2 regions of the Chitinophaga varians genome follow, and region 1 is predicted to be linked to the other one. Evidence: riboswitches for the same ligand, from Rfam matches in the RefSeq annotation. Region 1 holds a riboswitch; the other holds the start of a gene.

Region 1 (3,751 bases):
TTCAGCTATATGCCACTGCCCCCGACAGCACGTTGCTCACAAAATCCTGGCAGGACGCCGCCCATGGAGTGAACTATATCCTCAACGCCTATACGACCAATAAGGGTTTCCGCTACCCTAAAATCGACTCGGCTTCTTTTTATGTGGAAAGCCCTGCCTATAAACAGGCGCTGACAAAATTAATGACGTCCGTTGCCCGCAGTACCTCCACCAACAGCCTGTTTTTCCAGTCGCCGCTGGCAGTGGCGGTGGGACTGCTGGTATTGAACAAACATGATGAATGCGCCCGGTACATGCCATTGGAGGAGACTAACAAAGACGCCTACACGAAAGTGAAGAAGGCCGACTGGAACAAATATGCTTACTCCGCATTGCTTATTCCAGGCGCCGGCCCGGGTGACAAAGCGTCCATCAGTGATGCCGGCAAAAACCGCTGCCGCATTGGGGCAGAGATGTACCATAGCGGGAAAGCTCCCTTTATCATCGTTTCCGGCGGCCACGTGCATCCGTTTGGAACACCTTACGCAGAAGCGGTGGAGATGAAAAAATATATGGTCAGCGAACTGAAAGTACCGGCCGATGCGATTATTGTGGAGCCTCATGCACGGCATACCACTACCAATATCCGCAATGCTGTCCGCATTGCCTGGAAAAGCGGCATACCCCTGGAAAAGCGGATGCTGTGCGTATCTGACGCCTTGCAACTGTATTACGTGGCCAGCCCGGTTTTCGGCAAACGCTGCGAGGAAGAACTGAACTATCAGCCGGCGACGGACATGCAGCAGGCCGACCTGAATTTCCTCTCTTTTATACCCGACCTGAAGTCGCTGCAGGCCAACTCACTCGACCCGCTCGATCCCTGATCGCGGACCACAGTATGTACTATGATGAATCGTCACACTTGTTATTCATAAAACACACAACTTCATGTACACTATCCTCGGCGCCGGTGGCGTAATCGCCAATGAACTGGCCAAAGAACTGGTAAAAAACGGAAAGCAGGTACGCCTCGTAAGCCGCTCTCCTCAGGCTATTGCCGGCATCACCGACCTGGTGGCCGCAGACATCACTGACGCCGCGCAAACCCGCCGCGCGGTAGCCGGCGCTACTGTCGTGTTCCTCACGGCCGGATTGAAATATGACCATAAACTATGGGCCGTTGCATGGCCCCGCATCATGAGCAACGTCATCGAAGCCTGTAAAGCGGAAGGCGCTAAACTGATCTTCTTCGATAACGTATATTCTTATGGGTTAGTAAACGGTCCGATGACAGAAAACACCCCCTACAAGCCTGTCAGCAAAAAAGGAAAAATCCGGGCCGCTATTGCCACGCAACTGATGGAGGAAGTCAAAGCCGGTAACATTACGGCCACTATCGCCAGGGCAGCGGATTTCTACGGCCCCGGCGCAGACAAGACCGGCTTCCTTAACCTGCTGATCATCGACAAATTCAAAAAGAATAGTTCCGCCATGTGGCTGGGCAAAGACAACGTCACCCATAGCTACACCTTCACCCCCGACGCCGGCAAAGGACTTTACCTGCTTTCCCAGGACGATTCCTCCTGGAACCAGGTATGGCATCTGCCTACTGCCAATCCGGCCCCGGACGGCAAAGGATATATGGAGATGATCGCGCGCCAGATGGGCGTTAAGCCAAAGTATATGAAGCTGAACCGCTTCCTCATAGCTGTTTCCGGCCTTTTCGATTCCACCATCCGCGAACTGGGAGAGATGTTGTACCAAAGCAACTATCCCTATATTTTCGATTCATCCAAATTTGAAAAACACTTTCAGGTAAAACCTACTTCCTATGAAGAAGGTGTTAAACTTACCCTGCAATATGAATAGTCTACAAAATTTGTAGGAAATAAATTTGGTAGTTTGAATTTGTGTCCTATCTTTGCACCAGTTCTTTTAATCGCTTATCAAGAAAGGAGGAGGGAAATGGCCCGACGATACCTTAGCAACCTTCATCATGGCACTGATGAAAGGTGCTGCATCCATCCCGGCGAAGCCGGGAAAGATAAGTATCTACATTTGATTGTTATTTCATTTAGATATTTTATTATAGGAATGCAGCGGATATATACCCGCTGCATTTTTATTTTAATGACTATAATAAAATGACACAATAACCAAATCTCTTGATGGGCGCTGCATAGAACTTGTTTATTCATTTTTCATCAAACTAAAAAACAAGTACAGATGAGCACTATCACATCACTGATCCATTCTATTCCCGTAGATCCGCAAACAGGCGCAATCGCTGTTCCCATCTACCAGACATCCACCTTCGTACAGGAAGCTCCCGGTGTAAACAAAGGTTATGACTATGCCCGGTCCAACAACCCCACCCGCGAAACAGCAGAAAAAATCATCGCCGGACTTGAAGGCGGCGCAGCCGCTTCCGCCTTTGCCAGCGGTCTGGCAGCCATAGACGCGGTCATCAAACTGCTGAAGGCCGGAGATGAAATTGTGGCGGTAGATGATATCTATGGCGGCGCTTTCCGCCTCTTTCATAAAGTGTATGAAAAATTCGGTATCAAAGTGCATTATGTGGACACGGCCGACACACAGGCGGTATTCCAGGCCATTACACCGGCCACACGCCTAATATGGCTGGAAACACCCACCAATCCTACGTTGAAGATTTCTGATATTGCGGCCATCAGCCGTATCGCCAAGGCAAGTAACTGTCTCCTTTGTGTGGACAATACGTTTGCGTCACCGGTGCTGCAGCAGCCACTGGCCCTTGGTGCCGACCTGGTCATTCACAGCGCCACCAAATACCTGGGTGGCCACAGTGACCTGATCGCCGGTGTGGTAGTGTCTAAAACGCCGCAGCTGGGAGAGGAGATCAAATTTTATCAGAACGCCTGTGGCGCTATCCTGTCACCGTTCGACAGCTTCCTGCTCATACGCGGCATTGAAACACTGCACCTGCGCATCCGCCAGCATGTCGCCTCTGCACAGGTCGTCGCCGAATACCTTGAACAACATCCGGCGGTAGATAAAGTGTTTTATCCGGGGCTGCCTTCCCATCCCGGCCATGCGTTGGCAAAACAACAGAGCAAGGGCTTTGGCGGCATCATCTCTTTCTCATTGAAAGATGACCGCGAAGAAGCAGCCACCGCTTTTGTGACATCCACCCACTATTTTAAACTCGCTGAAAGTCTCGGCGGTATTAAAAGCCTGGTGAGCCATCCCGCTACCATGACCCATAAATCCATACCGGCCGAAAAAAGAAAGGCTGCCGGTGTGAGCGACAGCCTGATACGTTTGTCTATAGGCCTGGAAGAAGCGACCGACCTGCTCGCCGACCTGGAGCAGGCCTTTAAACACTTACCGCAGCCCGCTTTGGCAGAAACCGGGTTACCAGCATAGCGGCTACGTTATCTCCCGTCGCGTTTAAAATGGTGGCCAGCGGATCTACCAGGGTGCCGATCACCATCAGCGGCGGGAGCGCCTCCGGGGGGAAATTGTATACCGACATCACCAGCAGCTCCCCGATGTAACCACCGTTGGGAATGCCGCCTTCCACAATGCTTACGATGACGGTAATGCCCAGTGCCATCACAATCACGTTGACACTGTCGAAACCTTTGCCGTACATGGCAAAAACAACCGCCATCTTGATGATGGAGCTGATGCTGGAACCATCTTTATGCAGCGTTGCGCCCAACGGCACGACCACGTTGCCAACAGATGCCGGCACTCCCATTTTGGGTACCGCTTCCAGGTTGGCCGGAAT
Region 2 (3,751 bases), on a different contig from region 1:
AATTTCTTCACAGTGAATGGGCTATTATTGTAATAAATAAACGCTTGAACAAAGGTATTGTTATATTAATATTACAAACGTACCTAATTTTTTTTGAGTTTGCCAGGCCATCTTCTCCGGTCTTCCTGATCTACTAAAAATACATTTATTTTACGGGCGATATCCAACAGCAATAACATCTTCTAAAAATAAAAAATTATGGCAACAGCTGAAATTATCTATAACGGCGATCTGAGGACCAGCGCTACGCACCTGAAGTCCGGCACTGTGATTGAAACCGACGCCCCGGTTGACAACCAGGGTAAAGGCGAGCGCTTCTCTCCTACCGACCTGGTAGCCACCGCACTGGGCAACTGCATGCTCACCATCATGGGCATCAAAGCAAGAGACAACAACTGGAATATTGAAGGCACCAAAGTTGCCATCACCAAGATCATGGGCACAGAACCACGCCGTATTACCGGTATCACTGTGGTTTTCGACATGCCGGCCGGCCATAACCTGGGCGAAAAAGAAAGGACCATCCTGGAAAGGGCCGCCCACACCTGCCCGGTAGCCTACAGCCTTCATCCGGACATTAAACAGGACGTTACGTTTAACTGGTAGTAAATAAAACCGGCCTCGCCTTAACCGGCGGCCCACTCTAAGAAACAGCCTGAATCAGAACGTAGCCCAGGGTCACGTTCTGATTCAGGTTTTTTATTCCGCGGGTTTCTTTCTTTTATTCCTTCGTCCTTTCAGCTTTTCGGCGTTTTCCTTTGGTCTTTGCTGTCAGCGTCTTTGCGGAAATTCCTTTTGTGATATGATCCGCGTTCCCACCGCACATTCCAGGCATCTCTTCTGTTCACAATAGTACTGCTTCAGTTCCAGCATGGCCTGGGAGCCTGATGCCTGTCCGGGTGCCACGCCCAGCTGCCCCCATTCGCGGATGATATGATTGTCTTCCGGCGGCAGTTCCTGCAACAAGGTGAGTGCCAGCTCCTGGTAGTCGGGCTGTTGCCCGTACCTGCCGTACAGGTGCATCAATGGCAGCACGCTGTTGATCAGCACGGCGTGCAGTGCCTGCCGCCCCGGCTGACGGGCACGTTTTACAGGGTGCTCAAAGCGGTAATGGGTAAGCCAGTACGGTGACGGGGGTACGAAAAACAGCTGCTCCAGCTGCCGCCGGGCGGCCACTTCCAGCATGGCGGTAAACAGGCGCCGGCTGCCCTGCAGCAACGCCGCCAATGCAGCGATGCGCATAGACGGAAACGATGAGGGCCGCATCCGCAGCCACCGCCAGCCATGGGCCGGCAACGGCTCCAGCCGGTGCTGCTGTCGCAGCTGCCGGTATTCCTGCTGTAACTGTAAAGGATATACGTCAGTAAAAGTATCTTCCAGCATACCGGCCTGCCCGAACAACAGCGCTTCGATGGCCGGCGGACGGTCGTGGTACTGCTGTAGTAACCGGTAGGGCAGCGACTGTGCCAGCGCCAGGAAAGCCGGAGCGTTGACCGGTGCGCCGTAGCTGCGGGCCACCGCCCAGTAGCAGGTCTCTTCCCAGTTGTGGCGGTTGACCGACAGCCAGTGCAGCAGCTCCCGCTGCCGCCTTTCCCAGCGTTCGGCCAGCAGCCGGTCCTGCCATGATGTCCACACCAGTGGCGGCACCCGGCCTGCATGGGCGCTGCAGGGCACAAAAGCGGCCGACTGCCGCAGCTCCTCGTAACGCTGCAACAACAGGTTGGAAATATAAGGCTGCAGCTCCAGGCACCGTATATGCCCACCGATGCCCGCCGGCAGGTCATGCCTGTACACCACATGCAGGATGATATGACCGTATTGCGCATCGCCGGCATGGCCATGACGGTACCAGTCAGACGAGCGCAGATGCAGCTCCACAGGCCCTGCCCACAAAACAGGGCCGATTTTTATCCGGGCGCCTGTGAAATCAGGGCCGCTATGATGATTATGCGTGCCGGGATGAATGACCTGTACAGCCTCGCCGGTGGTGGTCACCAGGCCTTCATGCCGGTACAGGCGGCACTTCCAGATATGCTGGAACAGCGCTTCCGTGAGCGGGGGGTTAACGTGCATAAGATATGGTTGGTCAGTAAAACAATGTCTTTAAAGATAATAAAACACCGGCGCCCGGAAAATATTTTTGTGCGTCAAATTTGGAAAATTGATAAAACTGCTGTTACCTTTGCACCCAGTTCTTAACATCACTTATCCAGAAAGGCGGAGGGACTTGGCCCTGCGATGCCTTAGCAACCATTCCAGACCAGCATTGGTCGGGAAAAAGGTGCTAATTCCTGCCCCGGTGTACCGGGGAAAGATAAGTTGGCAGAGATAAATCTTCACCAGATATATAATTGATTCATAGCTCTTCCAACACCCGGAAGGGCTTTTTTTATGCCTTCTCCCCACCCACTTCCTGGAAATAAGGTTGTTAAAATAGATTTTTAATGATAAAGTTGCACGAAACTGCGTGACCTTCGTGACATCATTAAAATTTTATTAACATGAAAACAGCTACACAACTGATTCACAGCATTCCGGTAGACGAACTGACAGGCGCCATTTCAGTGCCCATCTATCAGACGTCCACCTTTGTGCAGGAATCACCGGGCATCAATAAGGGTTTTGAATTTTCGCGGGCCAACAATCCCACGCGTAAAGTGCTGGAAGAGCTCATCTGTAGCCTGGAAGAAGGATATGCCGGCTTCGCCTTCGCCAGCGGCATGTCTGCCATTGACGCCGTGCTCAAACTGCTGAAATCCGGCGACGAGATCATGGCCGTGGAAGATACCTATGGTGGCATCTTCCAGATCTTCAACCACATGTTCGAACGTTTTGGCATCAAAGTAAACTTTGTGGACACCAGCAACCTGGACAAGGTATTGGCCGCCATCACGCCCAACACCCGTATCATCTGGCTGGAATCCCCCACCAATCCTACTTTGCGCGTATCTGACATTAAATCTGTCAGCAAGATCGCCAAACAACATAATATCCTGCTGGCGGTAGACAATACCTTCAGCACCCCGCTGCTGCAACAGCCACTGACACTCGGTGCGGACATCGTTATCCACAGCGCCTCCAAATACCTGGCCGGCCACTGTGACGTCATAGCCGGACTGGTAGTGGTGAATTCAAAAGCACTGGCCGACCAGATACGGTACAACCAGAACATCTCCGGCAGCATCCTGAGCCCGTTTGAAGCATGGCTCACCATCCGCGGCATTGAAACGCTCTACCTCCGGTTCGAGAAACAATGCAGCAACGCCAGCGCCATCGCCAACTGGCTCGCCACACACCCGGCGGTGGACAAAGTGTTCTATCCCGGACTGGCCACCCATAAAAATCATCATATTGCCCGCAAACAGCAGAAGAACTACGGCGCCCTCGTCAGCTTCTCGCTTAAAGCCGACAATATTAAAAATGCGATCCGCATCGTTAACGCCACCAAGCTGTTTAAACTGGCGGAAAGCTTCGGCGGCGTGAAAAGCATGCTGGCCCACCCGGCCACTATGACACACCGCACCATCCCGGAAGAATTCCGGAAAAAAACAGGCCTGCAGGACTCCTGTATCCGACTCTCCGTAGGGATCGAAGATGCAGAAGACCTCATCAACGACCTGAAACAAGCGCTGGATAAATTAAACCATCCGGCCGGCAAACAAATTACTGTTTTACAATAGCTGTCAGCCCGGGCCACCCGCCAGGAACACTGATAGCACCAACCAATTATGAACTAAAGTATGGAAAACAA

The links. Region 1 has a riboswitch for S-adenosylmethionine ahead of HGH92_RS29960 (trans-sulfuration enzyme family protein). Riboswitches for the same ligand answer to the same signal wherever they lie in the genome.
Region 2: another riboswitch for S-adenosylmethionine. It lies ahead of HGH92_RS05105 (trans-sulfuration enzyme family protein); the one in region 1 lies ahead of HGH92_RS29960 (trans-sulfuration enzyme family protein).

The regions. Positions count from the first base shown of each region.
Region 1 covers NZ_JABAIA010000004.1:125,503-129,253, forward strand. Annotated here, with positions in the region: gene HGH92_RS29950 (YdcF family protein) at 1-863, shown strand, start outside; gene HGH92_RS29955 (NAD-dependent epimerase/dehydratase family protein) at 928-1,848, shown strand; SAM riboswitch class I at 1,920-2,030, shown strand; gene HGH92_RS29960 (trans-sulfuration enzyme family protein) at 2,206-3,384, shown strand; gene HGH92_RS29965 (dicarboxylate/amino acid:cation symporter) at 3,335-3,751, opposite strand, start outside.
Region 2 covers NZ_JABAIA010000001.1:1,264,632-1,268,382, forward strand. Annotated here, with positions in the region: gene HGH92_RS05090 (hypothetical protein) at 1-11, opposite strand, end outside; gene HGH92_RS05095 (OsmC family protein) at 199-606, shown strand; gene HGH92_RS05100 (DUF2851 family protein) at 772-2,073, opposite strand; SAM riboswitch class I at 2,203-2,321, shown strand; gene HGH92_RS05105 (trans-sulfuration enzyme family protein) at 2,502-3,680, shown strand; gene HGH92_RS05110 (homoserine dehydrogenase) at 3,741-3,751, shown strand, end outside.